4 regions of the uncultured Zhongshania sp. genome follow, and region 4 is predicted to be linked to each of the others. Evidence: predicted binding sites of a transcription regulator. Region 4 holds the regulator's gene; each other region holds the start of a gene.
The links. The regulator sigma-54, encoded in region 4, starts transcription at its own class of promoters, with help from an activator protein. The targets are predictions, from matches to a motif close to TGGCACANNNNTTGCNNT.

Region 1 (8,147 bases), on a different contig from region 4:
GCCAAATTCGGCGTGGCTCTTTGCGACTTTGGGCTGACCGAAGATATTGTAATCCGTCTATAAGGTGGTTCCCAAGAATCGAATGTCATCCACAATGTGGGTATCATTTTGCAGGAAAATAACATTGTTCGTTGTTTGGGCGAGTCTTCGCATTTCATATTCGAGGGTGTCAATGTTCTTGGTGTAATATTCGTGGTTTCCTGGAACGTACCAGACAGGGTGCTTTAAAGATGATGCCCAGTGGATACCTGCAACGCCTATGTCGATGTCGCCGGCTAAAATAATTAAGTCTGCGTCACTTGGTATAGGGTGTTCCCCGCCTTTGCCGCGATAAAACTCATGGTGACTGTCGCTGCGTATGTGTACTTTGGTCATGTTGGCACGCCTTTGGCGTGCTGCTGAATGTACTTAGTTGATTGTTAAAGCTAGTTGAAGTGGGCTTTCTCGTTGTGTACTTGATTGGTGATAATATCGGAATCACTTGCGGTTGCAATAATGATTCTAATTTAAATCCATATAAAACAATGGTTTACGGCATATTGATTGGCGTTGAAGGCGGCGTCGGGTGCGTGCTTTAGGAGGCTGAGTTACACCTTAGGTACTGTCAGTGAAGATTTCTAGGCGTCCGCAGTGGCCTTTCCTCATGTCTGCCCTAAAATGATTTTCTTACATGTCTAGGGCTGTGGGTGGCTGTATTTTCCCAGTAGGTTCTGGTCGTGGCACCAGGCAAGGAATGCTTTGCGGCAATATACTGGTGTGGTTTAGTCGGAGGCAGTAGAATTAGTGTAAAGAAGGTATCTTTACACTTTTATGTTGGTTCCTAAATTTTAGGTGCCCAAAAGTGGCAAATATTTGACTTAACTTTACAGTATTTTGGTTTTTTTGAAGGATATGCATTGATACAAGTATGTTGGCGCTTTTTCCAGCCACCTTATGCGAACTACCATTCTAGCCAGCGCTTATTTTTTTCGATGTCATTGTGGTAATCACGCAGCGGAACGCCCTATTAAAGATAGGGCGTTTTTGTTGGGACTTAATGCTCGGTAGGCCGCTAATACCTTGCAGACCGCAGGGGCTTTGAGTAATGTTGTTTGCAATTAAATGTTTAAGGTATGCGTGTCACTCGCGCTACTGTCCCTCTAACAACATGTGAATGTTTCTGTGAATGTAGTTTTAATTTCCAGCCCTAGCGCCTTGAGTGACGCGATTTGCAGCCAGCTAGGTTCGCGGGGGCGTCCCTTCGCGCACGTTTCGGTCGACGACTTGCAGGCATTTGATACCGCGTTGCTGCGAAATTCAATAGTCATTGATAGCGATGCGCTGGTGTCTTTTCAGCTTAGCGATGGTGTGGCCGAAGCAGATCATGCTCGCTTGCTAGATGCGCGCAGAAAAGTACTTCAATCCTGTCTGGCAATGGATGTCCCCTACGTGTTTCTCAGTGATGGCAGAGTTTTTGATGGCTTTACTGAGCGGCAACATGAATACGTCGAGAGCGATCAGAAAAATGCGGGCAGTGTTGCGGGAAAGCAGTTAGCTGAGTATGAGAGTTTAGTTGCCGACGTCGCTGGGCAAGGCTTGGTGTTAAGGACCGGGCCATTAATTGCGGCGCAAGAAGGTAATTTTCTGGGCGATTGTTTGGTCACGATGCGTGGCGGTAGCGTTTTGACCTTGAATGATTCTGTGACGAGCTGCCCGACCCCGGTCTCAGATCTGGCGCGAGTAGTGTCTGGCATTGTCGACCAATTAAGTTGTGGCGCCTCATGTCGTGGTGTCTATCATTACAATAGCAGCGGTTCAGCTAGCGCCTATGAGTTTGCCGAAGTGGTCTGCGCATTTGCTTCTCAGTTTGTTGCGCCGGTCGCGGATATTGCCGCAGACGATGAGGGTATCACCTGGCGGCCTGATGCACCGGTATTGTCTTGCAATCAAATTTTGCAGGATTTTGGCATTAAGCAATTGCCGTGGCGGGCTTATCTGCCCCGGATGGTGAGAGCAATTTGTGAGGAGGTCACCAAATGAGTAGTGACAACGGTTTTGTAGCACTGGCGGTGGCTGTTCTTACCGTATCCGACACGCGTAATGAAGATAGCGACACGTCCGGCCGATTTTTAGTTGAAGCTCTGACGGCAGCAGGCCATGAGCTGGCCGCAAAGCAAATAGTTAAAGACGATATTTATCAAATTCGCGCGGTGATGTCCGAGTGGATATACCGCTCTGATATACAGGCGGTATTGGTAACTGGCGGCACTGGTTTTTCTGGTCGGGACTCTACCCCTGAGGCGGTGTCGGTCTTATTCGATAAGCAGATTGACGGTTTTGGTGAAGTCTTCCGCGCGCTGTCTTTACAAGAGATCGGCTCCTCGACTATTCAGTCGCGGGCGTTGGCAGGTTTGGCGAATAACACCGTTATTTTTTGTGTTCCCGGATCTACCGGTGCGTGTAAGACCGCGTGGCAGGGCCTTATTAGTGAGCAGCTTGATAGCCGGCACCGTCCCTGCAATTTTGTTGGGGTGTTAAAAACTCGTCGCGATTCAAGGGCTTGATTGTGGGGTTGCGCTCGGTTGACGACACTTTGCACCATCTTTTGGCGGACGCACAAAAATGGTGCTCTGAGGATCGGCTTTTAGCCCAATGCTTGGGCGCAGTGTTAGCAGACGATGTGTATGCAGAAAGCAATGTTCCGCCAGCTGATAATAGTGCTATGGATGGCTATGCGCTGCGTCATGTTGATCTAATTTTAGGCAAGCCAATACCGCTAAGTCAGCGAATCCCTGCTGGGGCGATTGGCGAACCATTAAAGCTGGGTACTGCGGCCAGAATTTTTACTGGTGCGTTTATTCCGGCCGGTGCCGATACCGTGATTGCGCAGGAGGACTGCGAGCAAGTTGACGGCTTTGTAACAGTGAATGCCGCGGCGAGCAAAGGCCAGCATATTCGCCCCTGTGGACAAGACATTGCCTCAGGGCAGTTGTTGTTAAAAGCTGGCCATCGACTTCAGGCCGCGGACTTAGGTTTGCTGGCTTCACTGGGTGTGTCTCAGCTCCGTGTCAGTTCGACGATCCGAGTCGCGTTAATGTCCACCGGTGACGAATTGTGTGAACCGGGTGAGTCACTGGCGCCAGGGCAAATCTATAACTCTAATCGGCCGATGCTTGCGGCAATGATTCGCGCCTTAGGTTGTGAGCTTGTGGATCTGGGTATTGTGGCTGACGATCCCGCTACTACTAGGGCCGCATTGATTAAGGCCCGCGATAGTGCAGACGTGGTGATAAGTAGCGGCGGTGTGTCCGTGGGCGAAGAGGATCATGTCAAGGCACAGGTTGAAGCGTTGGGCTCGCTGCAGCTTTGGAAGCTGGCAATAAAACCGGGTAAACCGCTGGCATATGGCCGCTTGGCGAATGTGCCATTTTTTGGCCTGCCTGGAAATCCCGTCTCTAGCTTTGTGACATTTTGCCTGCTGGTCAGGCCGTATTTGTTGGCGATGCAGGGTTTGACCGAAACGACTGCGCCGCAATGGCCTGCGCAGGCCAATTTTGACTGGCCTAAGGCGGGCAGCCGTCAAGAGTATCTCCGCGCTAGAGTGACGCCCGGTGATAGTGGTCTTCAGGTCGATATTCATCCGCAGCAGAGTTCCGGCGCGTTAACGTCAGTGTCATGGTGCAATGCTTTAGCGGTGATTCCGGTTGGTCGTACTTTGCAGCGAGGTGATCGCGTCGAGGTGATTTTTCTGCGGGATTTAACGTAGCTGTACTAGCGGGCCTGCAGTGAAATGGTTTCACCGCAGGCCTTCAGAATGTTAAGCAGTATAGCGCTTAAACACTAAGCTGGCGTTTGTGCCGCCAAAGCCAAAGCTATTGGACATAACGGTATTTAGCGTCACGTTTTCTTGCTTTTTCAGCACGATCGGTACGCCTGCCGCTTCGTCGTCCAGGGTTTCGATGTTGGCAGACGCGGCAATAAAGTTATGTTTCATCATAAGTAATGAGAAGATCGCTTCCTGAACGCCGGTCGCGCCCAGTGAATGACCGGCCAGCGACTTGGTTGAGCCAATGGCAGGAATCTTTTTTCCTTCGTAAGCTTGTTTTACCGCTTTCAGCTCCTGCATATCGCCAGCGGGCGTTGAAGTGCCGTGCGAGTTGATATAGTCAACGTCACTATCTACTGTCATTAATGCTTGGTGCATACAGCGCGCTGCGCCTTCGCCGCTCGGCGCGACCATGTCGTAGCCGTCAGAGGTTGCGCCATAGCCAACTAGCTCGCCGTAAATTTTCGCACCGCGTGCTTTGGCGTGCTCGAGCTCTTCAAGTACGACCATGCCTGCGCCGCCCGCAATAACAAAGCCGTCGCGGTTTGCATCGTAGGGGCGTGAAGCGCTTTCGGGGGTGTCGTTGTACTTAGTCGACAATGCACCCATCGCGTCAAACAGGCAGCTCAGTGACCAATGTTCTTCTTCGCCACCGCCAGCAAATATGATGTCTTGCTTGCCTAGCTGGATAAGCTCCATCGCGTTGCCAATACAGTGTGCACTGGTGGCGCAGGCGGATGAAATTGAGTAGTTCACACCTTTAATTTTGAATGGTGTTGCTAGACAGGCCGACACGGTGCTGCCCATGGTTTGCGTGACACGATAGGGCCCAATGCGCTTCACTCCGCGCTCGCGCAGAGTGTCGGCAGAATCAATTAAATTCTCTGATGAGGCGCCGCCGGAGCCAGCGATAATGCCGGTGCGAACATTGCTGACATCGTGCTCTTCTAAGCCTGAATCGGCGATAGCTTCCTGCATTGAAAGGAAGGCGTAGGCCGCGGCATCACCCATAAACCGAAATTGCTTGCGGTCGATGAGAGATTTCAGGTCTAGGTTTTTGATGGAGCCAGAAACGTGGCTGCGAAAACCCATTTCTTTATAGGTTTCGTTGAACGCAATACCTGACTTGCCTTCCTGTAGTGAGCTCAATACTTCGGCTAGATTGTTACCGATGCTCGAAACAATCCCCATGCCAGTGACGACAACACGTTTCATCGAATACCTCGTCTTATATCGTGTGATGAATTTGTTAGATTAAATGTTTATGGATGCTACTCGAAGCTAGCGTCGTCTTTAAACAAGCCGACGCGTAAGTCTTTTGCGGTGTATATCACTTTACCGTCAACAGCAACTTCGCCATCGGCAATGCCGAGGACCAGTTTTCGCTCGATCAAGCGTTTGTAGTTAAGTGTGTAGGTGACCAGCTTGGCGTCCGGTAGAATTTGTCCGGTGAATTTAACTTCACCAGCACCTAGCGCGCGGCCTTTACCACTATTGCCACGCCAGCCTAAGTAGAAACCAACCAGCTGCCACATGGCGTCAAGTCCAAGGCAGCCAGGCATAACAGGGTCGCCGACAAAGTGGCAGTCGAAAAACCATAAATCCGGATTTATATCTAGCTCGGCGACCAGTATACCCTTGCCGTAGGTGCCGCCCTCGGTACTAATGTTTGTGATACGATCCACCATCAACATATTGTTAACGGGGAGCTTCGGGTTGCCGGGGCCAAAAAGCGTGCCGTTCCCGCAGTCGATGAGTTCTTGTTTGGTAAAGCTATTTTGATGAATTAAAGACATGAGGCAAAATTATCAGCTTGAAAATGTTGCGGCCATCTTAGCACGAAGGATTTCGATGGCACATAAAAATGTCAACATTGGCGCGAACATTGCTGTCATACCCCTGTCATGATTAGTCAGTAAAAGAGCGGTTCTTGCTAAGTAAAGGCGCTACATGGAAAATAGCGGCCAGTTTACATGCAGTTAAAAGGAGCCGGCCCAACGTCCGGAAGGTGTTAAAGGAAATATTATGATTAGAAAATGTCTGTTCCCCGTTGCAGGTTATGGTACGCGCTTTCTACCTGCTACTAAATCAATGCCTAAAGAAATGTTGCCCATAGTGAATAAGCCTTTGGTGCAATATGGTGTTGAAGAAGCCATTGATGCTGGCTTGAAAGAAATTGCCTTGGTGACTGGCCGCGGTAAGCGGGCCATTGCCGACCACTTCGATATTAGCTATGAGTTAGAAAACCAGATCGCTGGTACCAGCAAAGAGCGTTACCTGGATTGCATTCGTAATGTGCTTGAGCAGGGCACGTTTATGATGACGCGCCAGCGTCAGATGAAGGGCTTGGGTCACGCGATTTTGACGGGTGAGTGCCTGATCGGTGACGAAGCCTTTGGTGTAATCTTGTCTGATGATTTATGTCTTAATCATGACGACGAAGGTGTCATGGCGCAGATGGTAAAACTGTATAACCAATTCCGCTGTAGCATCGTCGCTATTCAAGAAGTACCGATGGAAGACATTGAGAAATACGGTGTTATCGCTGGCGAAGAAATGGGCGACGGCTTGTATCGCGTCAGCACAATGGTTGAGAAGCCTAAGCCGGAGGACGCCCCAACCAATATGGCGGTCATTGGCCGTTATATCCTTACACCTGATATTTTCGATATTTTACGCAATACTCCGCCGGGCAAAAATGGTGAAGTGCAGTTGACGGATGCGTTGATGACGCAGGCGCAAAACGGTTGTGTCTTGGCATATAAATTCCGCGGCAAGCGTTTCGACTGTGGCAGTGTGCCTGGTTTCATTGAAGCGACTAACTATGTTTATGAAAATATTTATGCCGAGGGTTCCGCGTGAGTAGTAGCGAAATAACGTGTTTTAAAGCGTATGACGTCCGCGGTCGTATTCCTGATCAGTTAAATGAAGATATCGCCTATCGCATAGGCCGCGCTTTTGCTGAAGTTATCCAGCCAAAGAAAGTTGTGGTGGGGCATGATATTCGTCTTAGTAGCGAGGCAATTAAGGCTGCGCTGACAAATGGTTTGCTGGATGCTGGCGTCGATGTCTATGACATTGGCTTGTGTGGCACCGAGGAAATTTATTTTGCGACGGCGCATGCCGGTATGGATGGCGGTATTGCGGTTACCGCTAGCCATAACCCTAAAGACTACAACGGCATGAAGTTTGTGCGTGAAGAGTCTAAGCCAATCAGCGGCGACACCGGCCTGTTTGATATTAAAAAGCTCGCTGAGAAAAATGAATTCGCTACCCCAGAAAAACGCGGCACATTACAGCCTTTAGATACGTCAGCAGCTTATGTTGAGCATTTGCTTGGTTACGTAGATGTCGCCTCGCTAAAGCCATTAAAAGTTGTAGTGAATGCCGGTAATGGTGGTGCTGGGCGTGTTGTGGACTTATTGGAGAAGCATCTGCCCTTCGAATTTATTCGTGTGCATCACGAGGCTGATGGCAACTTCCCGAATGGTGTGCCAAACCCGCTATTGGTGGAAAATCGCCAGCCAAGTATTGATGCGATTAAAGCACACGGCGCTGATTTAGGCGTTGCATGGGATGGTGATTTTGATCGCTGTTTCTTCTTTGACGAGACCGGTGACTTTATAGAAGGCTATTACGTTGTTGGCTTGTTGGCCGAAGCGTTTTTGCTGAAAAATCCGGGTGCGAATATTGTTCATGATCCGCGTTTAACCTGGAATACCATCGCCATTGTCGAAGAGGCAGGCGGCAAAGCGGTGCAGTGTAAAACGGGTCACGCTTTTATCAAAGAGCGTATGCGCATTGAGAATGCCGTCTACGGTGGCGAGATGAGTGCGCATCATTATTTCCGTGATTTTGCTTATTGCGACAGCGGAATGATTCCGTGGTTGCTGGTGACTCAATTGATGTCGGTGAAGTCGGCGAGCTTGTCTTCGCTGGTTGAGGAGCGCGTTGCGCTATTCCCCTGCAGTGGTGAAATCAATCGCGAAGTTGAGGATGCAAAAGCGGTTATTGCACTGATCGAAGAGAAATATAAACCCAGTGCGGCGGCGGTGGATTTCACTGACGGCTTGAGTATGAGTTTTGAGGGCTGGCGCTTTAATGTTCGGATGTCTAACACTGAGCCTGTTGTGCGTTTGAATGTGGAAAGTGATGGTGACTTTGCTTTGATGGAAGCCAAGACCGCTGAGCTGTTAGCTATGTTGTAATACTGGTATTGTACAGACATAAAAAAAGCGCCGTTAGGCGCTTTTTTTATGTCTGTCTTTTTAGGTTTTTTGCGCTTCTTGATACCGCGCTATTAATTGTGCCGTTGAGCTATCCAAGGAGCTGACGTCGTCCC
Region 2 (8,147 bases), on a different contig from region 4:
CTTATGGGCCGACAGCATGTCGTTGTAAGCGCTGACAATGCCGATATTAGCAGCCTCTTCAAGGCGAATACGCTGTTTATCGTCTTGGCTACAGGCAGCAAAGCCATGCGCTAAATTGCTGCATGAGAGTTGTCCGCGCTGTGTCCCTTTGCGCCTCATGCTTTCGCATTTGTTCAGATAGGCTTTGCGGCTAGCGACACTGCGCAGGCGAATACGCTCGGTAACCTTAGCAACAATCGGATGCAAGGGTATTTGCTTGGTAGAAGTCATTACGGGGCCCAGTAAATGTCGACTGGCACTTGCTGCTGGTGCAAGACCATAGAAATTGGATAATCGGCGTTTTGAGCCAAGGCGTCTTCAAGTACATCGCGCTTGGCTTTGCCGCTAATGTGTATAACTATTTTTTCGCTGTTAAAGACCGCTGACGGAGATAACGTAATTCTGGGGTAGGGCGCGGCGCCAGGATGCACGGCAAAGCAATGCTGGGTGTGCGCTGAGCACAGCTGTTGATATTCCGGGGCATCGTGAAACCATGAGGCGGTGTGGCCGTCGTCACCCATACCAAGATGTACAATGCTCAGCGGCCAATTTAATTCATCGAGCTGCTCTTCAAGAATAAACTGGCCATCAACTGCGTTATCGGCCTCGTTCTTCAATGGAAGATAATGACACCCAGTGGCTGCTTTTAGCAGCGTACTCTGCAACATGGCGTCATTGCTATTGCTGTGGTCAAGAGCTACCCAGCGTTCGTCAACCAGCAATGCGTGTACGGCTGTCCAATCTAGTTTCTCTTTACCTAGCAGGCTCAGCATATTTTTGGGTGTTGACCCACCCGATACCGCCAAGCTCGCATGCCCGTGATTGTGTATGGCAGTGCGCAGCGTATTGGCAATATCGCGGCTGAGTAGCTGGTCCATTTCCTCGCGATTTGGCAGCAAAATTAATTTTGGTTTTTTATTCATGCCAGCTCCTACCATATTTTTCAGGCAGGGCGAGGGATGCATTTGGTCCCATCGTTCCTGCCGAGTAAGGCTTGGTTTTTATACCGGCGTTGTGCCACGCATCGATAATACTGTCTACCCAGGCCCAGCAGGCTTCTACTTCATCGCGTCGCATAAACAGTGTTTGATCGCCTTCCAGTACATCCAAGAGCAATCGTTCGTAGGCTTCATGTGCATGTAATTCATCGTGTAGGTCGGCGTCCAGATTTAATTCCACCTGTTCTAATTTTAATTGTCTGCCGAGCCCCGGTTTTTTATTCACCTTGTACAGGGTAATGTTTTCCTCTGGTTGTAAGCGTATGACTAATTTATTCGGCAGGTCGTTGGGGTCTCCCTCAAACAGGCTGAATGGATGCTTTTTTAACTCAACAATAATTTCTGAGTAACGTCGCGCTAAACGTTTGCCCGTGCGGAGATAGAAGGGTGTGCCTTCCCATCGCCAATTGTGAACATCGGCTTGCAAGGCAACAAATGTCTCGGTGTTGTTACTATCTTCAAATCCTGTTTCATCTAAAAATGCCGCTACTGGAGAGGCGTTGACTGCTCCAGCAGTATATTGCCCCCGCACGGTTTTAGCTTTTACATTGTCAGCGGTGATCGGTCGCAGAGCCTGGAGTACCTTTACTTTTTCATCGCGAATGGTATCCGCCCGCAAATTGGCGGGAGGTTCCATGGCGACTAAGCACAGCAATTGCAGAATATGGTTTTGGACCATATCTCGCAGTGCGCCAGTTTTAGCATAGAAGTCACCGCGGCCTTCAACACCAATATCTTCTGCGACGGTAATTTGAATATTGTCGATATATTGGCTATTCCAGAGCGGGCCAAAGAGGGCGTTGCCGAAACGGAGTACCAGTAAGTTTTGAACGGTTTCTTTGCCTAAGTAGTGATCGATACGAAAGATGTTTCGCTCAGGGAAGACCTGCAAGACTTCGTGATTAATCTCTGTGCAGCTCGCGAGATCGTGGCCAAGGGGTTTTTCCAATACGACCCTTGACTCTGCACTGACCACACCGATGCTGTGTAAATTACGACAAATGCTGTTGTAAAGTGTGGAGGAAGTCGCCAGATAGAAGACGGCCTTGCTATCGGGGTGCCTGTCAATCGCCTCCGCTAAGCTGTGGTAATCCTTTAGGCTGTTTACGTCTAGGCTGATGAAATGTAGCTTGGCAGAGAATATTTGCCAGTGCTGCTCATCCCAAAAATGGGGAGGCAGAAATTCACGCATTTTCTCTTTCACTGCGGCGCGGTATTCTTCGTCGCTGCTTTCGCCGCGGCCGAGGGCGATGATGGCGCGCACATCGTCTATTAAACCTTCGCGCTGCAGTTTATATAGGGCGGGCTGCAGCTTTCGCAAAGCGAGATCGCCGGTACCGCCAAAGATAACAAGTTGTGAAGACTGAGTGCTGCTCATCGCCATTCTCTATATACGTAAAATGAGGCTGGTGACAAATTTTCTACATTGAATACCGGAGGGCTGTGGCAGTATTTGTTAGAAAATTTGCCTTAGCGTTGTTTGAGCATAGAGGTTTTAGAAAAATTTTAATACCACTGTTCGGTATTTTTTAAACAGTAGTTGAAAATGGGGTTATGCTAAAAATACGGCGATTCACTGGCAATGGTTAGGGATGATTTATGGCTATACGCATAGCACAAAGTAGCGACAGCATACAGGCAGGCCCGCTGATATATTCATCGGGGCCAGTCGCTTTTGAATATATATTCAGTCGCAAACACGGTCCGGCGATTGGTGATTTCTTGGTTGCCGAGTTTGCGCACGGTGCAACAATGTTTAGTCACCGCCACCACCATGTATATGAACTTGAAGGTGATGTGGTTGGCAGTATAGCTAGTTTCGATGCGTCCAGTCACGGTGGCACATTTTTGGCGAACGCGCGCGCTATTTTTCGTCACTATGGTTTGCGCGGTATTGTCAAAGGACTGATTTTTGAGCTTCGGCTAGTAAAGGCTCCGCGTAAAGCTTGTTTATACCTTTGTCATATCGCGGTTCGTGAGGATTGTCGCGGGAAAGGCATCGCTGCGCAAATGATCAACTTTATGGCGGCTAAAGCGCGCGGTGGACATTACCGCTATCTCAGCTTGGATGTGGCCGAGCAAAACAGCAATGCGCTGCGCTTGTATGAGCAGATGGGATTTAAAGTGCGGGTAAGAAATAAGAGCTATAACAAAATTCTGGACAATCATCTGTACATGGAGCTAGATCTCGACGTGGATTAACGCCAAGTAAAATGCTGTATTGCTAAGCTTTGCCCAGAGCCTGTTTGGGGCCGGCATACTGTGCCGCGCCCTTGGCGCTGTATAGAGGCGTGTCACCGTGTGCGCTGCTGCCGAGAATTTCAAGGGCGCGCTGTTTATAGCGAGCTTGCACGGCGATGTCTGCGCCGGTCTGATTATTTAACATTTGGCAGCGAGACAATATGGCAAGTGTCTCTTGCCAGTCAGGTGCACTGCTGTGCTGAGCAGCGCTACTCGATTCTTCGAGTAACTGGCGACGGCGCAGGGCGAGCTGATCCAGTGTTTGAACTAAGTCCATTTTTTGAATGGCAATGGCTTCAATTTGTTCAGCGGAGTTAGCTAGTTTCAAGCTGGCTGCCTCGCTAATTAACAACGATTCTAATGCGCTGGCATTATCGTGAATATGTTGAAGTACATCGCTAAGTTCATTCATCGTTATTAGGCGCCTGTTAGAGTTTCCATATTTACCAAGGCTTCCGCGACTTTTTGGGCGTCGATATTAAATTCGCCGTTGCGAATAGCCGTTTTAATGGCATCTACTTTTTGGCGATCAATGCCGTCGCTGCTATTCACTTCCACGCGGGTGCGCTCCATTAGCGGCGTTTCCGCTATAGATGGCTGATTGCTGGTTACGTTTGCCGCAGTATTTGGCGCTACACTTTCTGATTTACTGCCGCCAGTGCGTCCGCCCTCTAGCTTGCGGAGCTGGCTCAGTGAAGAGCCGTCTAATCGGTCGACCATGTCAGAATCCTCTCATTTAATAGGCTTACGCTACTTATATCGGCAGCCGTGCCAAAAACTTTAGTTAAGCAATACAACATTTTCTGACGCTACCACACCCTCAAGTTGCTTACCCGAATTGAGGTTTTTAACCATTATTCGCGAGCCCAGGGCGCCATTTTGCAGTGCAATTCCCATCATGCTGACGCTTACCGGTCCCGTGTTGCTATTTAACTGTACGCGCTGGCCTTTATTCACGATGCTGCTGGCAGTGACCATATTTGGGGTAAGCACTGCGCCTTGGGCAATACTGCGTCTGCTAGTGTAGCCACCACGATCGCCAAGTGATTGTAAGTAACCATAGCCCAGCGCCGAGATATCGCGCTGGCTCCAGCTTATGTCGCGCTCGCTAATAGTGGTGTTGGGCGCAATAGGGTGACGGGCAACCATCACATTGGCAAAGGCCTCAACCGTCACTGGCAAGTAAATCTTCCATGGCTTGTTGCCATTGCATCGCACGCCAACGGTGGTCCGGCGTTTAATCTTTGCGCCAGTTGATAAAAAAGCCTCAAGTTTGGCCGGGCACTGGGCGAGCTTGGTCCGCGGATCTAAAGCTTGCACCGTTATCTTGGTCTTCATTTTCTGCCACGGGTGACGCGCTGCAATATAGGCGCGAGCCGTCTCCGCGATTCGCGCGTGATTCTCGTTCGCGGCGGCGAAAAGCGATTGACTAGTGAACATCAGCAGAATGTTCGCTAGTAAAAAATAAATGTATTTTCCTTTTTTATTCATAGCCATAAAACACGTCAAAGTTTTGTCGTTTTCCAAAAACCTGCAATGCCTATGCCAGTGTTGTGGTTTTTCTGTGCTTGATAGATAGGGGTTTATACGGAGGATGCCGGCTGCCGGAATTTTGCCTATGCGGGAAAAAGAGCGCCGTTTTTTTGGCAAAGCGGTGTTGTGAAGATTTTAACACTTTGTATTTTAAAGGAAAAAAAATATGGCACGAGCCTTGCCTTGTTCGTTAGTGCGCGGCGTTGAAAGCCGGCAAATGGCAAGCTTACAAACTATATCGACAGCCGCCATAAAAACTTTAGAAAAAGTAGGTTTAAAAAAATGTCTATAAATTTTGATAAAGCGCTAGGGATACATGAGCAAGCATTGCAGGTGCGCGATAAGCGCAACGAAGTGCTGGCTACCAATATAGCAAACGCCGATACCCCCGGCTACAAAGCGCAAGACATAGATTTTAAAGCGGTCTTATCACAGTCGGCAGCGAGTGGTAATTCGATGCAGTTAGCAATGCGGACGACAAATAGCGGGCACATACAAGGTATGGGCGCCGCGACTGACGGCTTGCCAATGGATCTTCAATACCGTGTTCCCACCCAGCCATCGCAAGATGGGAACACGGTTGACACCCATTTAGAACAAGCAGAGTTCGCGGACAACGCGATGCGCTACCAAGCCACACTGTCGTTTTTGAGCAGCCGTTTTAGTGGCATGAAGTCTGTATTACAAGGAGGACGATAAGTCATGGCTAATCCTTTGAGTGTCGCCGCATCAGCGATGAATGCGCAAATGCTTAGATTGAATACGGTCGCCAGTAATATGGCGAACGCCGAAACCGTCAGCGGCAGCGAAGATACCGCTTACCGCTCTCGGCAACCCATTTTCTCTACCGTTATGAACCAGCAGCGCGAAGTTGCCGGTGTTGCAGTGACCGGTATCGTGCAAAGTGACGCGGCAGTGGCAAAACGCTACGAACCGGGTCATCCCCAGGCGGATGCGGATGGCTATATCTACAGTTCCAATGTGAACACGATGGAAGAAATGGCAAACATGATGTCGGCTTCAAGGGCGTATCAAAATAACGCTGAAGTTTTCTCTACCACTAAAACTCTCATGCTGCGCGCTTTGCAGCTTGGTCAGCAGTAGGACGTAAATTATGGAACTTCGCACGATAGAAGACCTGCAACTACAGACTGCGGCAAGTAAGGCTAAGAAGGATGCGTCGTCGCTGGATCAGAATGATTTTATGAAGCTAATGCTTCAGCAATTAAAAAGTCAGGATCCGTTTAAGCCCACCGACAACACCGAGTTTATTAGCCAAATGGCGCAGCTAACCTCGGTTAGTGGCATCAGCGAAATGAACACAAATTTAGCGGGTTTAACTCAGTCTTTATATTCCGCGCAACTGCTAGATGCGTCGTCGTTGATCGGCAAAGACGTGCTGGTAGAAACGGATGTCGCTGCGCTGCCGTCAAGTGGCAATGTACAGGGGCAAGTTAATTTGGCGACCAGTACCACCGCTTTAGATATCGATATTCTGGCGCCGACGGGTGAGGTTATTGGCAAAGTTCCCTTGGGGCCGCAGCGCGCAGGCACTGTTGCCTTTGAATGGAATGGCGTCGGTTTGAATGGTGAGCGTATGCCGCCGGGCACATACCAAATTCGCGCTAATTATTTAAATGGCAATACCTTGGAAGCCGTGTCTACCGAAATGCGCAGCGAAGTGCTGAGTGTGAAGGTGCCGGCATCGGGTGGAACACCACAGGTGCAAGTCCAGGGTTTGGGTAGCGTTAGCATGTCGCAAATTATAGAAATTAGCTGAGCGGTAATAGCATCGTTTCGCAAATAACAGAAGTCATTAGACCAGGAGTAAGCCCATGAGCTTTCGCATTGCACTGAGTGGATTAAACGCCGCATCGGCACACCTTGATGTCACCGCGAACAATATTGCCAACGTCAATACCGCTGGTTTTAAAGGTTCGCGAGCGGCATTCGCTGACGTTTATGCAACGTCAAATAATGACGTCACCAAGACTACGCCAGGGGCAGGTGTTCGCTTGAATACCATTACTCAGGAGTTCTCGCAGGGCAATATCGACTTTACCGATAATAATTTAGATCTCGCGATTTCAGGCGAAGGCTTTTTCACCATGAAAGGGACTAGCGGCGTGACTTACACTCGTGCAGGTTCCTTCAGTGTCGATCGCGACGGTTTTGTCGTAAACAACAATTTAGAGCGTCTACAGGTGTTTCCACCTTCTGGTGACGGTAACTTTTCGACCGGTTCTTTAAGTGATTTGGAGTTGCAGGTTTCTGAGAATGCACCTAAAAGCACAGAGCGCGCCCAGATTGGCGTAAATTTACCGGCCAATGCTCCTACGCCTGCCGCGACTCCCTTCGACCCGAGTTTGCCAACCAGCTATAACCACGCGACCTCGATGACGGTATACGATTCCTTGGGTACCCAACACACGGCGACCTTGTACTTTGTTAAAGATGCTGCAGCCAACACCTGGAACCAACAATTGTATGTTGATAACAATGCGGTAGGCGGTTTTAACACCGTTAACTTCAGTAATGCCGGTGAGCTTCAGACGCCAGCATCAGGCCTTATTACCTATCCGTCCTATGACCCAGGTACTGGTGCGGCAGCCATGGATCTGAGTTTCGACTTCACCGCCTCTACACAATATGGCAAAGAGTTTGGTGTAAACAACTTACAGCAAGATGGTTTTACCACAGGACGCTTGACCGGTATTGAAGTTGATAACACCGGTATTGTCTCTGCGCGTTTTACCAACGGTCAGTCTAAGCAATTGGGCAAAGTCGCGATGGCAAGCTTTTCTAATCCCAATGGCTTGCAGCAGCAAGGCGATACTTCTTGGGCAGAAACGTTTGCCTCTGGCAGCCCACGGGTGGGTGAGGCCGGTTCATCAAACTTTGGTCTGCTGCAGTCTGGCGCCTTGGAAAGCTCTAACGTCGACCTGACGTCACAGCTGGTTGAAATGATTACTGCGCAGCGCAACTTCCAGGCGAATACGCAAATGATCTCGACCGCAGACGCGGTGACACAAGCCATTATCAACATCCGATAGTCGCTGAACGACGCGAACTGAGCGGGAGGATTTATGGATAAGTTACTTTTTGTAGGCATGATGGGTGCTAAAAACACCCAGCAAGCGCAAGCCGTAAACGCCAATAACTTGGCGAACGTAAGCACGGCTGGCTTTCGTGGTGACTTTCAAAATTTACTTTCCCGCCAGATTGAGGGTCCAGGTTTGGCCACCCGCTTTAATCCCGTGTTAGAAGGGCAGGCGAGTGATTTTTCAACCGGTGTAGTGACAACCACCGGCCGAGATTTAGATGTATCTATTCGCG
Region 3 (8,147 bases), on a different contig from region 4:
CGTTGTTTCATTCCGCCAGAGATTTCTCCAGGCAGCTTGTGGCTGGCGTGTGACATTTGTACTAAGCCTAAATTGTACTCAACCCAATGTCGTATTTCAGCCTTGGACTTTCTGCCCTTAAACACTTGCTTGACCGCCAATTCGACATTTTGGTAAACCGTTAACCATGGGAATAATGAATGATTTTGGAACACTACTGCACGATCTGGGCCAGGTTGGTTAACTTCTTTAGACTCCAAAACAACAGCGCCTTCGGTAGCTTGATAAAGGCCGGCGACAATATTTAGTACGGTTGATTTGCCACAGCCCGAGTGGCCGATAAGTGATATGAATTCCCCTCTGGCTATTTTAAGGTCAACTTTTTCTAATGCTCTAAAGGGGCCTGTTTTGGTGGGGAAGTCGATACTGATTTGTGAAATATCTAAATAGGTAGACATGTCGTACTCCTTAAGCGCCAGCGTCGTCGTGGGCTATCATTTTGTGGAGCGTATGCATGAACGAGTCCAGTACAAAGCCAATAAAGCCGATAGTCACAACAGCGACCATTATGCGGGCGAGGGATTCGGAGCTGCCATTTTGGAATTCATCCCAAACAAACTTTCCCAGCCCTGGATTCTGAGCGAGCATTTCAGCTGCGATGAGAACCATCCAGCCAATGCCCAGTGAAATTCGAAGGCCGGTAAATATCATTGGTAGTGCGGCTGGTATGGCGATTTTCGTTACCTGAGTAAACCAGCCAAGTTGAATGACTCGGCCGACATTGATGAGGTCTTTATCAATATTGGCAACGCCAACGGCAGTATTAATGAGAGTTGGCCACATACAGCACAGCGTGACGGTAATCGCCGAGTTGATAAACGATTTGGAAAACGCGGGATCATCACTTACGTAAACAGCGCTGACAACCATGGTAACCAGCGGTAACCATGCCAGTGGCGACACCGGTTTTAATATTTGGATAATTGGTGCTATCGCGGTATTGAGCAGTGGGCTGAGACCGCAGGCTATCCCGATGGGAATCGCGATAATAGACGCCACTAGAAAGCCCGTGAAGACAGTAATTAAACTTGTAAAAATTTGATCGAAGTAGGTGGGTTTGCCGGTGTAGTCACGAATTTTAACTTCTGCGTCGGGGTTTTTTGCTAATTTGACTTTGTTGCGGTCCTCTTGTCGCTGGTAAAACGCCTCGGCTTTTTCTCGTTCCGCTAAATGTTCCTGATATAAGCCACTAGCGGCTGATGCGACAACGCCTGGCCCTGGAAAGGTACCGAGGCTGGTATCGATTTTTGAGGCGGCAGTGGACCAGATTGCTAAAAAAACGAGAATGGCAAATAGCGGTAATGCAATTAATCTAACGATTTCTTGCCCTTGTTCGCGAGGGTTTTCCCAGAAGGCGAGTTTTATTACCGGCACCATCCAGCGAAAGCCCGCCACACTCAAATAATGTAGGGTATTTTGTTTCAACATATGTGCTCCAAAATTGCCCCGCCGCGGCGGGGCAGGATGATTACTTCAGTAGATCTTTAGCTTTTAAGCCGATGCTAAATTTGCTGATGTACTCATTGGGCTTGCGACCGTCGTAGGTGATGTTGTCTATGAACTCTGATTGCGGTGGTTTGTAACCAGTTTCAGATGCGAAGTTTGGGAATTCGCTGGCGCTGACTTTACCTTCTGCAATTAGCTCTTCAGCAGCTTGTCGATAGATATCAGGGCGATACACTTTCTTGGCGATGTCCATATACCAGCTGTCAGGCTTGTGTTCGGCAATCTGCCCCCAGCGGCGCATCTGGGTTAAGTACCAAATGGCATCCGAGTAGTAGGGGTAAGTCGCGTTGTGCCGGAAGAACACGTTGAAATCGGGGACTTCGCGTTTGTCGCCTTTTTCGTATTCAAATGTGCCTGTCATAGAGTTGGCGATCACATCGTAGTCGGCACCAACGTAGCTCGACTTTGATAGAATTTTTACTGCCTCTGGGCGATTGGCGTTGTTGTTGTCGTCCAGCCATTTTGCGGCGCGAATCATCGCTTTGACGACCGCAATGTGAGTGTTGGGGTATTTTTCCGCCCATTCATTACTAACACCAAACACTTTTTCGGGATTGTTTTTCCAAATCTCGTAGTCGGTAATAACCGGTACCCCAATGCCTTTAAACACGGCTTGCTGGTTCCAAGGCTCTCCTACGCAGTAGCCGTGAATAGTGCCGGCTTCTAAGGTGGCAGGCATCTGTGGCGGCGGGGTGACCGACAGTAAGGCCTCTGCGTCGATAGTGCCGCTGGTGTCACCTTTCAGCGGCGCGTAGTAGCCGGGATGAATGCCGCCAGCTGCTAGCCAATAACGCAATTCATAGTTGTGAGTTGAGACAGGGAATACCATACCCATTTTGAAAGGCTTACCTTCACTTTTATATTTGTCGATAACAGGCTTTAAGGCGTCAGCCTTAATGGGGTGAACGGGTTTGCCGTCAGCTTGCATCGGAATATTCTTCTTCATCTCCGTCCAAACGTTATTGGAGACGGTGATGCCATTGCCGTTTAAATCCATGCTAAAGGCAGTGATGATATGTGCTTGGGTGCCAAAGCCAATGGTGGCACCCAGCGGTTGTCCCGCTAGCATGTGAGCGCCGTCCAATTCACCGTCTATTACGCGGTCAAGCAGCACTTTCCAGTTCGCTTGCGCCTCGAGAGACACATACAGGCCTTCGTCTTCGAAGTAGCCTTTTTCATAAGCGACAGCCAGCGGAGCCATGTCTGTTAACTTAATAAAGCCAAATTTTAGCTCTTCTTTCTCCGGTTCTGCCGCTATGGCAAGGCAACTTGTTGTTAATGCGATTGCGCTTAAGGTGCGGGTAAACAGGCTGTGATACCGAGGCATCGGTTCGTCTCCAAAGTAGTTAATGCCAGGCATCGATGTGATCAGCATTGATGCTTGCCATCGGTTCTATGCATGTCGAACATATGCTCGTTGCAAGGGGCGTAGAACGTTCTGAGGAGTTAATAGCAATAGCTATGCCATAAGACATAAGTTTATTAATATCATAGTCTTATCGTAACTTTTTGCCTATTGGTGAAGGGAGTTCGTGCACCGCTCTGAGGCGGATTTTGGGTGTGGTGCGCTATTTCACTTGCACAAGATCGCCTCAAATTGGTGCGATCTCTCTTTGGGGCGGGGGTTAGCTTACGATAGATGCGGAATTTAAGCTGATTTCGTTGTTGTCTACTTTTAAATACCACAGCTGGTGATCCCAGTCGCCGAGGACAATGCGCTCTGTGATTTCTTTAGTGGTGGTAATCGAGTGACGATTAGGGCGATGCGTGTGTCCGTGGATTAGTCTTGTGCAGCGGTGTTTCGCCATTTCGGCGTTAACTGCAGACGCATTCACATCCATTATATCTGTGGCTTTATTGCTATTTGATTCGCCGCTTACCATACGCATGTGTTTGGCTATCGCACGGCGTTCCGCAAGGGATTTGCTGAGCGCATCTTGCTGCCAGAGAGGGTCTCGCGCCATTTTCCTGAATTGCATATAGTCCTGGTCATCAGTACATAAACTGTCGCCGTGCATTAATAAGGTTTGTTCTCCCGCTAGGGAGATAACGCTTGGGTCGGGGAGAAGTTCGGCGCTGACGTCGCGACAAAATGTATCGCCGATTAAAAAATCGCGATTGCCGTGCATAAAATAGAGTGACGCGCCGCGATCGGTAAAATCTTTGAGGGCTTGCTTTACCGAGTTAACAAATGGTGATTCGTCGTCATCACCGACCCAGCTTTCAAAAAAATCCCCAAGGATATAGAGGTCGCTGGCATCGCTGGCGGTGGTTTTTAAAAACGAAAAAAACGCCCGGGTGATTTCCGGGCGCGATTCATCCAGATGGAGGTCTGAGATAAATAAAGTGCTCATAGCGATATCAGTCTACCCAAACCGCTTTTTCAATAATCACATCTTCTGCGGGCACGTCTTGATGGCCGGCTGCGCTAGTGGTTTTAACGCCTTTGATTTGGTTTACAACGTCCATACCGTCAACGACTTTAGCGAAAACAGCGTATCCCCAGCCTTGCATGGTTTTGCTGCTGTGGTTCAGGAAGTCGTTGTTCTTCACGTTAACAAAGAATTGTGAACTGGCTGAGTGGGGGTCAGATGTACGGGCCATAGAGAGGGTGCCTACATCATTTTTTAAGCCGTTATCCGCTTCATTTTCGATAGGGGCACGGGTTGTTTTTTGTTTCATGCCGGGCTCAAAACCGCCACCTTGCAGCATAAAGCCATCGATTACGCGGTGAAAAATAGTACCGTCGTAATAGCCGTCAACCACATACTGTTTAAAGTTTTCTGAGGTTTTCGGCGCATTTTCGAAGTCCAACTCAACCTTAATGTCGCCGAAATTTGTAGTGAAGATAATCATTTACGCTGATCTCGCTTATAACCGGAAATTAAAGCCGCTATAATACGGCTTTTGGCTGCGGGGCGAAACCGGCGCTAAACCTTTGTGTTTATCGCGTGCAGATTCCTGCGGCCTCGGCGGTTTACAGTAATTCGCCGATTTTGGACATTTGGAACCCATCAATGACTGACAATGCAGTATCCGGCAATAATTTTCTACGTACTATCGTAAAGGAAGACATCGCCTCGGGTCGTTTGAGCGGTGAACTCGTCACGCGCTTTCCACCAGAGCCAAATGGTTTTTTACATATCGGGCACGCTAAATCGATCTGCCTGAACTTTGGTCTTGCCAAGCAGTTTGGCGGGCGCTGCCATCTGCGTTTTGACGACACCAACCCAGCAAAAGAAGAGCAGGCCTATATAGATGCTATTCAAGAAGATATCCGCTGGTTGGGGTTTGAGTGGTCGGGTCCGATTCGCTATGCATCGGATTACTTCGACACCTTGTACGACTACGCACTGCATTTGGTTCGCAACGGAAACGCGTATGTGTGCGACTTAAGTGCGGATCAGGCTCGCGAGTACCGAGGCACCTTGACCGAAGCCGGTAAAAATAGCCCGTATCGCGACCGCAGCGTGGAAGAGAACCTCGCCTTGTTTGACGGTATGCGCAATGGCGAATTCGATGAGGGCAGCAGGGTGCTGCGCGCTAAAATTGATATGGCAGCGCCAAATATCAACCTTCGCGACCCTATCATTTACCGTATTCGCAAGGTGAGTCATCACCAGACTGGTGATAAATGGTGTATTTATCCGACATACGACTTTACCCACGGCCAGTCAGATGCGCTGGAAGGCATTACGCATTCAATCTGTACCTTGGAGTTTGAAGATCACCGTCCTTTATATGAGTGGTTTATCGCCAATTTGCCAGTGCCAGCGCAGCCCAAGCAGTATGAGTTTGCGCGTTTGAATGTAAATTACACCGTGACCAGCAAGCGTAAATTAAAAATGCTGGTTGATGAGAGCGTGGTAGACGGTTGGGATGATCCCCGAATGCCGACTATCGCGGGAATGCGCCGCCGCGGATTTACGGCGGCTGCGCTCAGAAATTTCTGCGATATGGTTGGTGTTGCACGCAGTGAAGGTGTGGTAGATGTCGCCATGCTCGAACACGCAATCCGAGATGATCTTGATAAAAATGCACCGCGCGCCATGTGCGTAATGGACCCGCTTAAAATTATTATTACTAACTATCCCGACGACAAAGTCGAGTGGTTAAATGCGCCGGGTCACCCCAATCGTGATGATTTGGGTGAGCGCAGCCTGCCTTTCAGTCGCGAAGTTTATATAGAGCGCGAAGACTTCCGCGAGGAGGCCAATAAAAAATTCAAACGTTTGGTATTAGGTAAAAAAGTGCGTTTGCGCAGTGCTTATGTACTGTTGGCTGAATCCGTTGTTAAAGACGCTGCCGGTAATATTGTAGAAGTGCATTGCAGCTACGATGCGGCAACCCACGGTGCTGACCCAGAAGACGGTATAAAGCCAAAAGGCGTTATTCACTGGGTATCGGCAAGTCACGGTAAGCAGGCGACAGTGCGTTTATATGACCGTCTATTTACTCATGAGTCGCCAGATAGAGGCGGGGAAGAGTTTCTTGATCATGTTAATCCAGCGTCATTGAGCATCATTGAGCATTGTTGGATTGAACCGAGCCTTGCCGACGCGGCGCCAGAGGCGAGTTTTCAATTTGAGCGAACGGGCTATTTTGTTGCCGACAAGCTTGAGCACACAAGCGGTGCGCCGGTATTTAACCGCACGATTGCCCTTCGTGATACGTGGGGTAAGGAGTCGGACGTCTGAGGTCGGATGTCTGTCGAAAGCGATGGCGCTAGATGCTAGACCGGAGAGGGGAGACGCAAAAGCTGTTTTCCCGCTTCGAGTCTGAAGCCTGGCAGCTGATGGATATAATCAAATTTTTATAACGGGCTTGGGTTGATTTTGACGTTGCATCTCCCGTCCCCCGTCCAGCATTAAGCGATCAATTATGACGATTCAAATCTACAACACCCTCAGCCGCAGCAAGCAGCCTCTTGTGCCCCTGCAGGACGGCAAGATTAATATGTACGTCTGCGGTATGACGGTATACGACTTCTGTCATCTCGGACATGCGCGGGTGTTGGTGGCGTTTGACGTCATTACACGGTATTTGCGTGGCAAGGGTTTTGCCGTCAACTACGTGCGCAATATCACTGATATCGACGACAAAATATTGCGCAGGGCGGATGAAAATAATGAGCCCTTTGAAGCGTTAACTGAGCGTTTTATTAAGGCCATGCACGAAGATGCCGCGCGGCTGGATATTATGCCGCCAGATATGGAGCCCAGAGCGACCGCTCATATCGCTGATATCTTAACTATGATCGCCACATTGATAGAAAAGGGCTTCGCCTATACCGCTGCAAATGGCGATGTGTATTATCGGGTCACTGCATTTGTTGACTACGGAAAGTTATCGGGTAAAAACCCGGATGAGTTGTTATCTGGCGCGCGTATTGCGGTCGATGAAGCTAAAGATGACCCCCGTGACTTTGCGTTGTGGAAAGCGGTTAAAGACGATGGTGTGAGCTGGCCGTCGCCTTGGGGGAAGGGCCGCCCGGGCTGGCATATAGAATGTTCAGCCATGTCTACTTGCTGCTTAGGAAATACCTTTGACATACATGGTGGTGGGCCGGATTTGGTTTTCCCGCATCATGAAAACGAGATAGCGCAGTCTGAAGCGGCAACAGGTCAGCGTTACGCGCAGACGTGGATGCATGCCGGCGCGGTGCGGGTCGATAATGAGAAAATGTCGAAATCGCTGGGGAATTTTTTCACCATTCGTGAAATTCTCGATCGCTATCATCCGGAAGTGGTGCGTTATTTTCTTATTTCCAGCCACTACCGCAGCGCTATTAATTATTCAGAAGATAATTTACTTATTGCCAAGCAAAACCTGGAGCGCTTTTATCACGCCTTTAAAGGATTGGGTGTTGTCATCGCGCGACCTTATGCAGAGCTAGATAAAGACGATGTTTACGTTAATCGATTTGATGCCGCTATGGCAGACGATTTTAATGCACCCGTCGCCTTGGCGGTGCTTTACGATATGGTAAGAGAGTTAAATAGTGCAAAAGAAGCACTCGAAACTGAACGTGTTGCGTGTTTGGCTAGCAATTTAAAATCCATGGCGGCCTTGCTCGGCATTTTACAGTTATCAGCCGATGAGTTTTTACAGGCGGGTAGCGGTGATCAGTTAGCGGCTGACGCTATTGAGGCGTTAATTGCAGAGCGCGTGCAAGCCAAGAAAGATCGGCAATTTGCTCGTGCAGATGAAATTCGCGATTCCTTAAAAGCGCAGGGTGTCATTTTGGAAGACAGCCGCGAGGGCACTACTTGGCGCCGTGAATAAAGGCGCCTCGTCGCAAAGGCTGTTCAAATTAATTATTGGTTGGGTAGGGCGTTGCGGTGAAAAAAAGTATTCTTCTATGGATGTTTGCAGTACTCGTCGGGTGCACCACGCCAAACCTATTGTTAGATGGTGGCTTCTTGGCGACGGCAGATTATTTTCCTGTTACTGGCCGGCAAGGCTGGTTGATTAATCAGCGTCTCGGTTTTGCGTCTTTTGTCACTGGCAAGGTAGACCGCGATTGGGACAAGACTAGCACGCTCGAAATTGGCGATTTTGAAAGTGTCCGTCAAGCCGGTGCATATCGCTTTTCATTTTCT
Region 4 (8,147 bases):
TCATCGCGGTAAACTGCGCCTGCATATCTGTGGGAAAACCCGGGTACGGGACGGTCTTAATATTAACTGCTTTTGGCCGACGCCCTTCCATATCGAGGGTAATCCAATTTTCACCGGATTCAACTTTTGCACCCGCCTCAACGAGCTTTACCAATACTGCCTCTAGCGTTTCAGGCCCTATTCCGCGCAAGCGTATAGATCCCCGGGTCGCCGCCGCTGCCACCAAATACGTGCCGGCTTCAATGCGGTCAGGCATAACTGAATAGGTGCAGCCATGTAAACGCTCTACACCGTCAACAATTATTGTCGCACTACCGTGCCCACTGATCTTGGCTCCCATCGCGATAAGACAGTTTGCCAAATCAACGATTTCGGGCTCTCGCGCGGCATTTTCTAAAACCGTGCGCCCTTTCGCCAGTGCTGCGGCCATCAAGACATTTTCAGTGCCGCCAACAGTGACCATATCAAACAAGACATGGGCGCCGCGCAAACCACCTTCGGGTGCCGTTGCCGTAATATATCCGGCGTCGACATCAATTATCGCACCCATGGCCTCTAAACCACGCAAATGCTGATCAACCGGGCGGCTGCCGATAGCGCAACCACCAGGAAAAGAAACCCGAGCATGGCCAAAATGTGCCAACAAGGGCCCCAAGACTAAAATCGAGGCCCGCATGGTTTTCACCAACTCGTATGGGGCAGTCGTTTTGGTGGTTGTTGAACCATTAATTTCGACGCCGAGATTTTCATCGACAATCAATTCGGTTCCCATGCTGCGCAGTAGCGCAATCATGGTGGTAATGTCATGCAAATGCGGCAGATTGCGAATCATCACCGGTTCGCTAGACAATAATGTAGCCGCCAAAATAGGCAGCGCTGCATTTTTTGAACCGGAAACACGAATCTCGCCGGCCAACGGCCCGCCGCCGGTTATAAGCAACTTATCCATGAAATCTCCTGGAAATTCCGCTTAGCCTTAAGATTGGGCTTCGTCGGGGGTCAACGCTTTAATATTAATGGCGTGTAAAGAGCCATCCCGAATCCAATCATTGACTGCAGCATAGACAAGCTGCTGACGCTTTACCGCACGTAATCCGGCAAAGGCATCACTAACAACGCGCACGTCAAAATGGCTGCCATCACCATTCACGGCAACTTCACTACTGGGAAAATGCTCTAAAAGACGCTGTTCGATATGTTCTACTTGCATGCCCATCCCGCTCTTACCTACCACTACTTTGCACAAGCGCGGAATTGTACGCAATTGCGGAGAACATGGCGAGGCGAAACCCTAGTCAGGGCTCGCCTCGCCTATTAAAAGAAGGTTACTCTGCGGTTTTTTCCATCACCTCTTGCGGCGCAACCGTCCAGTTCGCAATAACCTTATCTATGTCGCCATTATATTGTTTAACTGCGGCGTTAAACTGATTTTGATAAATCCGACCTAAATTCAAGCCCTCAATAATCACGTTGCGCAATTTCCAGACACCATCTGAACCTTGGCGAAGCGTATAGACAACTTGATATGGCTTAGCGCGCTCACCGTAAATATCTTGGCGCACACCAACGCTACCTGACAAATCCACATCGTCGGCCAATGGCAACACTTCAATACGATTGCCATTAAAGCCAAGCAAGCCTTTTGAATACGTATTGATCAATCCGTCTTTAAAACTATCGGTAAACCGAATTACGCGCTCGCGAAACTGCGCACGCTCGGCTTCCGTTTTTAGGCTTTCGTAGTAACCACGACTGCCATATTTACCCATAATACCCCGCGCAAAACTTTGAAAGTCCACCACTTCGTCCATAATGCGCCGAACTTCATTGGTAAAGCGCTGCGGATCAGTGTCAATGTAACCACGCGCATCCTCAATCACTTTGACCAACTCTTGGGTAGTGTCTGCAACTACCTCATAGGGGCCTTTGTCGGCGGCAAAGCTCTGTGAAAACAGGCCAAACACCATAAATAATGCCACTACTATTTTTTTACACATACCATCCCCTTAATTTTTATCCGTGCTTCATTACCAATAAAATACGGGCAACTGCGAGCTAAGACCCCATTTTACGCCAATGACTCCCAATTCAGACCTTAGCTAAACCTGTTAATTTGTCACATTGGAAATTATCATACACAGGATTAGCGCCAGCTGAACGGGCGACGCAAACTACCTAAGGTATTCTGAGTGAGCAATAATTCTAGCTTTATTGGGTCAGCGCAACGCGTAATCACCATGGAGCGTGACGCCGTTAGTGTCTTAATTGACCGGATCGACGACTCGTTTGAACGCGCCTGCGATATTTTACTGGCATGCAAAGGCCGCGTGGTTGTCACCGGCATGGGCAAATCTGGGCACATCGGCAATAAAATTGCGGCGACCCTGGCCAGCACCGGCACCCCCGCTTTTTTTGTTCACCCCGGTGAAGCCAGTCACGGCGATTTAGGAATGATCACCGCTGGCGATGTGGTCATCGCCCTTTCTAATTCTGGGACCACTGCAGAACTCATCACTATTTTACCGCTGTTGAAACTGCTCGCTGTACCCGTCATTGCGTTAACAGGCAAACCAGACTCAGAACTGGCCACAACCGCGGATGTACACTTAAACGTAGGCGTTAGCGAAGAAGCATGTCCACTCAATCTTGCCCCCACATCCAGTACAACGGTAACGCTCGTAATGGGAGATGCTCTCGCGATTGCGCTTTTAGAGGCTCGCGGTTTCACGGCCAATGACTTTGCAATGTCTCACCCCGGTGGCGCACTGGGCAGACGACTACTGCTAAAAATCGACAGCATAATGCATACTGGCGCCGCCATACCCTCCGTTGAGTTAGGCTGCGCCTTAAGCAGCGCTCTACTGGAAATGAGCAGCAAAGGTTTGGGTATGACTGCAGTAGTAGATAAATCGGGCGCGCTGGCCGGCATATTTACAGACGGCGACTTACGCCGAGCTATTGATCGCGGCATAGATATACACAGCAGCCCAATTGATGACATTATGACTCGCAATTGCCGTACCATCCGCCCCGGCACGATGGCCGCAGAAGCGCTGCGTATTATGGAAGATAACAAAATTACTGTTCTGGTGGCCGTCGATAGCGAACACAAACCAGTCGGCGTTATCCATACTCACGACCTGCTAAAAGCAGGCGTCGCATAGAGAATATAGAAGCAATGCAGAGCGTTATCGAGAAAGCAAAACCCATCAAACTATTGGCGATGGACGTCGACGGGGTACTAACCGACGGCAGTCTTTATTTTGGCAACAGCGGCGAGGAAATAAAGGCCTTTAGCATCCTCGACGGTTTAGGAATAAAATTACTGCGCGATGCGGGTATCAAGCCGGCTATTATAACCGGTCGCAGCTCGGAGCTGCTTAAACGGCGCGCGGCAGAACTTAAAATTGAATTAATCTACCAGGGCCGCGAAGACAAACTCGTTGCCCTCGAAGAGCTGCGAAGCGACCTTGGACTTAGCTTCGAAGAAATTGCCTACGTCGGCGACGATTTGCCCGACCTCTCTGCTATTCGCCAGGCTGGTCTAGGTATTACCGTAGCCAACGGCCATTACTACGTTGCTCGTCACGCCGATTGGCAAACCAAAGCTGCGGGCGGCAATGGCGCGATAAGAGAAATATGCGAGCTCATTCTCAAGGCTCAAGGCAAGCTAAATGACGCCCTAGAGCAATACCTTTAAATATGAAAGGCTTTAACTTTTTCACACTACTTTCGGTGCTATCGGCAATAACCGCGCTAGCAGGGACAGTAGTGTATTTAACTCAATACAGCGAGAGCGGCAAGCTCAGTATTACAGAGCAATTTGAAGCCACGCCCGATGCCGACTCACACCTGACTAACGTCAATGGCATTAAATACAGCAGCAACGGCGATATAGCCTATCAATGGCGAGCAAATAGCGCCGAGCGCCTAATTTCCGACGGTTCAATCACCTTACAAAAGCCCTACTATATCGGTAATATCGCCGAGCAGCGCCCTTGGACCGCGAGCGCGCAGTCGGGACGACTTTCACAAAATGGCGAACAACTAACACTAGAAAATACCGTCATTGTGAAAGACCTAATTCGCCAGGCGGAAATTTCCACAGAAGCACTAAATATTAATCTTGAAAATAGTGAGGTAAGCACGTCACTGGCGCTTACGCTCAAATTACGCAACGGCAAAACAAACTCAATCGGCATGCAAGCCAGCCTGAAAGATGAGCGCGTTGAACTGCTAAACCAGGTAAAAGGTCGCTATGAGCCCTACTAAAGCCGCACTTGCTGCCGCGCTTTTCCTCGCTGTAAGCCAAATCGCAGTCAGCCTTCCCGATGATCGCAAAAAAGCGATCAACCTGAGCTCTGACCGCGCGATATACGAGAATAATCAGGGTATCTATATCGGCAATGTCAATATGAGCCAGGGCTCATTAAAAATTCGCGCTGACAAGCTCACTATCGTCGAGTCTGATCGCAAAGTAGAAAAGGTGATCGCCGAAGGCAGCCCCGCGTATTTTGAACAGCAACCGCGCGCAGAAGAAGGCGTGGTTATTGCCAGCGCGCAGCGTATTGAATACAGCTTGCAGCAAGAAGAAATACTGCTGCAAGGAAATGCTTCAATCACCCACCAGGGCTCCAAGATCTCGGGCGATAGAGTCGTCTACAGCGGCCGTAAGCAAATGGTAATAGCTGACGGCGGCAGCAATGAAAAAGACAATCGCGTCAAAATGACGCTACAACCCCAAGCGGCGCCAGATGACGCACCCGCTAGTGGCGATAACAAAGGCGCTGCCGAACCTAGCCCAAGCCCAGAAAGCAGCAACGCGGCGCCAACACCTGCCGCAGAGGGAACCCAATAACCATGCCTGTTTTACAAGCTAAGAACCTCGCCAAAGCCTACAAAGGCCGCGAAATTATTAAGGATGTGTCGCTGACGATTAGTAGCGGTGAAATCGTCGGCTTACTGGGCCCGAACGGCGCAGGCAAAACCACCTGTTTCTACATGATCGTGGGCATTGTCAACGCTGATCGCGGCAGTATTCAGCTCGATGACCGCGACCTCACTAAGCTGTCGATTCAAGGCCGCGCAAAACACGGTGTAGGTTATTTACCCCAGGAAGCGTCCATCTTTCGCAAACTTAGCGTGGCCGACAACATCATGGCCATTTTGGAAACCAGACGCGATCTAAATCGCAGTCAGCGCAAAGATAAGCTTGAGGCACTCCTGCAGGAGTTCCACATTACGCATATCCGCAAATCCCAGGGTATGGCGCTATCTGGCGGCGAGCGTCGACGGGTAGAAATTGCTCGCGCACTCGCCACCGAACCCAGCTTTATTTTACTGGATGAGCCTTTTGCTGGCGTCGATCCTATCTCCGTTAACGACATTCAAAATATTGTTAGACACCTGCAGGCACGGGGGATTGGGGTATTAATCACCGACCACAACGTCCGTGAAACCTTAGACATTTGCGATAAAGCCTACATTGTGGGAGAGGGCCGCATCGTCGCTGAAGGCAACGCCGAAACGGTGCTAAACAACCAGATCGTTCGCGATATTTACCTAGGTGACAAATTTACATTGTAAGTAATGTTCCTTACAAATGAATCGGCACAGGTATTGCAGGGAATCGGTGTCACGACTACACTGACATTGAGGCATTTAATTGCCGGTAGAACAAAACACCGTTCGCGTTACCACTTAAATCATGTTGTAGAAACCATAGCCTATGAAACAATCGCTACAGCTAAAAGTCGGCCAAAGCCTGACAATGACACCCCAGCTGCAGCAGGCGATTCGTTTATTACAGTTGTCTACTCTAGACCTCCAACAAGAAATCCAATCCGCTCTCGACTCCAACCCCCTGCTAGAAATCAGCGACGACGACGGCGATATTGAGGTCAACACCGAACCCACCTCAGCCGAACCCAAAAAGCCCGAAAAAGCGGGTGACAATGAAATAGAAACGCCTCAGCCTGAAGCCGACACCGAATGGGCTGAACGCAGTGATATTCCAGAAGATCTTCCGGTGGACAGCCAGTGGGACGACGTATTTCAAACCAGCGGTAGCGGTTCCGGCAGTAGCTCCTCTGGTGAGGATAGTGACTACAACAACGACTATCGACACTCGAGCTCAGATTCCCTGCAAGATCATTTGCGCTGGCAACTCAACTTAAGCCGCCTGTCCGATATAGACCAAATGATCGCCGACGCCATCATCGATGCCATCGATGAAAAAGGCAGACTTACCGTCAATCCAGAAGAGCTTGTAGAAGGCTTTGACAACGACGCGATAGAGATAGAAGAAGTAAATGCGGTATTACACCTCATCCAACAATTCGACCCACCAGGCGTAGGTGGTCGAGATCTACAAGAATGCCTGTTGATTCAACTCAAACAAATGCCACGCAACACGCCCTACGTCGATGAGGCGTGTTTAGTCGTAAGCCAATATATGGCTCAACTCGGCAATCGCGACTACAATCAAATTATGCGTCGCTGCCGTTTAAAAGAAGATCAGCTACGCGATATCCTAAAGCTTATTCAGTCACTAGATCCGACTCCCGGCAACGCGATAGGCAGTGATGACACCGAGTACGTTATTCCCGATGTGTTCGTAAGCAAGAAAGAGGGACGCTGGTTGGTAGAGCTAAACCCCGATATTGCGCCAAAAATTCAAATCAATGCCCAGTATGCATCAATGGCTCGGCAGAGTAGCAATGCCAGTGACAATGACTATATCCGCGACAATCTCCAAGAAGCACGGTGGTTCATTAAAAGCTTAATCAGTCGCAATGAAACCCTGATGAAAGTAGCTACAAAAATCGTCGAGTACCAACGCGGCTTCCTGGAATATGGCGAAGAAGCCATGAAGCCTCTGGTTTTACACGATATTGCCGAGGCGGTCGGCATGCATGAATCCACTATTTCGCGGGTCACCACCCAAAAATACATGCACACGCCACGCGGAATTTTTGAACTAAAGTTCTTCTTTTCAAGTCATGTATCTACAGATACTGGCGGCGAATGCTCGAGCACAGCAATACGGGCACTGATCAAAAAATTGGTTGCGGCGGAAAACCCTCGCAAACCTTTAAGCGACAGTAAAATCACAGACTTACTCGCCGAACAAGGTATTCAAGTTGCGCGGCGAACCATTGCAAAATACAGAGAATCACTGGTCATTCCGCCCTCTAATGAGCGGAAACGACTAGTTTAAAGAGAGCCATACACGAGCCGGAATTTTGTTCTCTGGCGAGGAAAAGTGCAAACATGAGGATATTAATCCATATCCAATTAACTGCCCTTTATGCCGCAGCCAGCGGGCAAAAAGAAATTCGTGCATAGATCTCACAATGTGGTGATCTAACGATCGCCGCACGTTGCAACTCGCCGCGAGGCGCCAGCATTTTTTAGCGATGAAGGAGCAATATATGCAGATTACTGTAAGTGGTCATCACGTAGACGTTACCCCCGCCCTCCGCGATTATGTAAACAATAAACTCACAAAACTGCAGCGACACTTTGACAATATCACCAATACCGATGTCACTCTGACGGTAGAAAAACTCGTTCAAAAGGCCGAGGCAACAGTACACGTTGCAGGTGCAGACCTATTTGCTACTTGTGAATCAGAGGATATGTATGCTGCAATTGACAGCCTGACCGACAAACTTGATCGCCAATTAATCAAACACAAAGAAAAATCGCTGGGTCGCTAAGACCCGCGATACTCACTGAAGTTAACCACGTAATTATCATGACACTTGACTCAATACTCACAGAAGGGCGCACCGAATACGGTGCGCCCGTTACCAGTAAAAAACGCTTACTTGAATATATCGCTGCCGGTATTGCAGCAGATAACACAGAGTTTGATGCGGACGAGTTATTTAATGAGTTACTCGCCCGCGAACGCCTAGGCAGTACAGGCTTAGGCCACGGTGTCGCCATTCCACACTGCCGCAGCAGCCGCTGCACTCAAATCACCGGCATGTTGCTCAAATTAGAACAGGCCATTGATTTTGAGGCCGTCGATGACGAGCCCGTCGATCTTATATTCGCGCTTATTGTGCCCGCCGAGGCCCACGACGAGCATTTAAAAGTACTTGGCGCACTAGCGACCGCGTTCAATGAAGCCGATTACC

Region 1: a site for sigma-54 is predicted at 5,680-5,697, ahead of galU (UTP--glucose-1-phosphate uridylyltransferase GalU). Genes of this name have one in related genera too.
Region 2: a site for sigma-54 is predicted at 4,809-4,826, ahead of flgA (flagellar basal body P-ring formation chaperone FlgA). Genes of this name have one in related genera too.
Region 3: a site for sigma-54 is predicted at 2,995-3,012, ahead of AAC007_RS03260 (CmpA/NrtA family ABC transporter substrate-binding protein). Genes of this name have one in related genera too.

The regions. Positions count from the first base shown of each region.
Region 1 is NZ_CAXBHN010000016.1:1,960-10,106, forward strand. Features, by position in the region: gene AAC007_RS12970 (metallophosphoesterase) at 58-375, opposite strand; gene AAC007_RS12975 (sugar nucleotide-binding protein) at 1,162-2,019, shown strand; gene moaB (molybdenum cofactor biosynthesis protein B) at 2,016-2,543, shown strand; gene glp (gephyrin-like molybdotransferase Glp) at 2,546-3,745, shown strand; gene fabB (beta-ketoacyl-ACP synthase I) at 3,797-5,020, opposite strand; gene fabA (bifunctional 3-hydroxydecanoyl-ACP dehydratase/trans-2-decenoyl-ACP isomerase) at 5,077-5,601, opposite strand; gene galU (UTP--glucose-1-phosphate uridylyltransferase GalU) at 5,831-6,667, shown strand; gene AAC007_RS13005 (phosphomannomutase) at 6,664-8,013, shown strand; gene pgi (glucose-6-phosphate isomerase) at 8,074-8,147, opposite strand, start outside.
Region 2 is NZ_CAXBHN010000011.1:89,431-97,577, forward strand. Features, by position in the region: gene edd (phosphogluconate dehydratase) at 1-270, opposite strand, end outside; gene pgl (6-phosphogluconolactonase) at 270-962, opposite strand; gene zwf (glucose-6-phosphate dehydrogenase) at 955-2,415, opposite strand; gene AAC007_RS11090 (GNAT family N-acetyltransferase) at 2,637-3,239, shown strand; gene flgN (flagellar export chaperone FlgN) at 3,262-3,690, opposite strand; gene flgM (flagellar biosynthesis anti-sigma factor FlgM) at 3,696-3,998, opposite strand; gene flgA (flagellar basal body P-ring formation chaperone FlgA) at 4,059-4,775, opposite strand; gene flgB (flagellar basal body rod protein FlgB) at 5,094-5,510, shown strand; gene flgC (flagellar basal body rod protein FlgC) at 5,514-5,915, shown strand; gene AAC007_RS11120 (flagellar hook capping FlgD N-terminal domain-containing protein) at 5,926-6,591, shown strand; gene flgE (flagellar hook protein FlgE) at 6,647-7,864, shown strand; gene AAC007_RS11130 (flagellar basal body rod protein FlgF) at 7,898-8,147, shown strand, end outside.
Region 3 is NZ_CAXBHN010000002.1:194,217-202,363, reverse strand. Features, by position in the region: gene AAC007_RS03270 (ABC transporter ATP-binding protein) at 1-437, opposite strand, end outside; gene AAC007_RS03265 (ABC transporter permease) at 448-1,467, opposite strand; gene AAC007_RS03260 (CmpA/NrtA family ABC transporter substrate-binding protein) at 1,508-2,872, opposite strand; gene AAC007_RS03255 (UDP-2,3-diacylglucosamine diphosphatase) at 3,171-3,899, opposite strand; gene AAC007_RS03250 (peptidylprolyl isomerase) at 3,907-4,401, opposite strand; gene AAC007_RS03245 (glutamine--tRNA ligase/YqeY domain fusion protein) at 4,563-6,242, shown strand; gene cysS (cysteine--tRNA ligase) at 6,427-7,830, shown strand; gene AAC007_RS03235 (hypothetical protein) at 7,887-8,147, shown strand, end outside.
Region 4 is NZ_CAXBHN010000004.1:57,745-65,891, forward strand. Features, by position in the region: gene murA (UDP-N-acetylglucosamine 1-carboxyvinyltransferase) at 1-949, opposite strand, end outside; gene AAC007_RS05770 (BolA/IbaG family iron-sulfur metabolism protein) at 977-1,210, opposite strand; gene AAC007_RS05775 (ABC transporter substrate-binding protein) at 1,326-1,997, opposite strand; gene AAC007_RS05780 (KpsF/GutQ family sugar-phosphate isomerase) at 2,190-3,164, shown strand; gene AAC007_RS05785 (HAD family hydrolase) at 3,179-3,700, shown strand; gene lptC (LPS export ABC transporter periplasmic protein LptC) at 3,772-4,272, shown strand; gene lptA (lipopolysaccharide transport periplasmic protein LptA) at 4,259-4,858, shown strand; gene lptB (LPS export ABC transporter ATP-binding protein) at 4,861-5,586, shown strand; gene AAC007_RS05805 (RNA polymerase factor sigma-54) at 5,729-7,219, shown strand; gene raiA (ribosome-associated translation inhibitor RaiA) at 7,434-7,721, shown strand; gene AAC007_RS05815 (PTS sugar transporter subunit IIA) at 7,760-8,147, shown strand, end outside.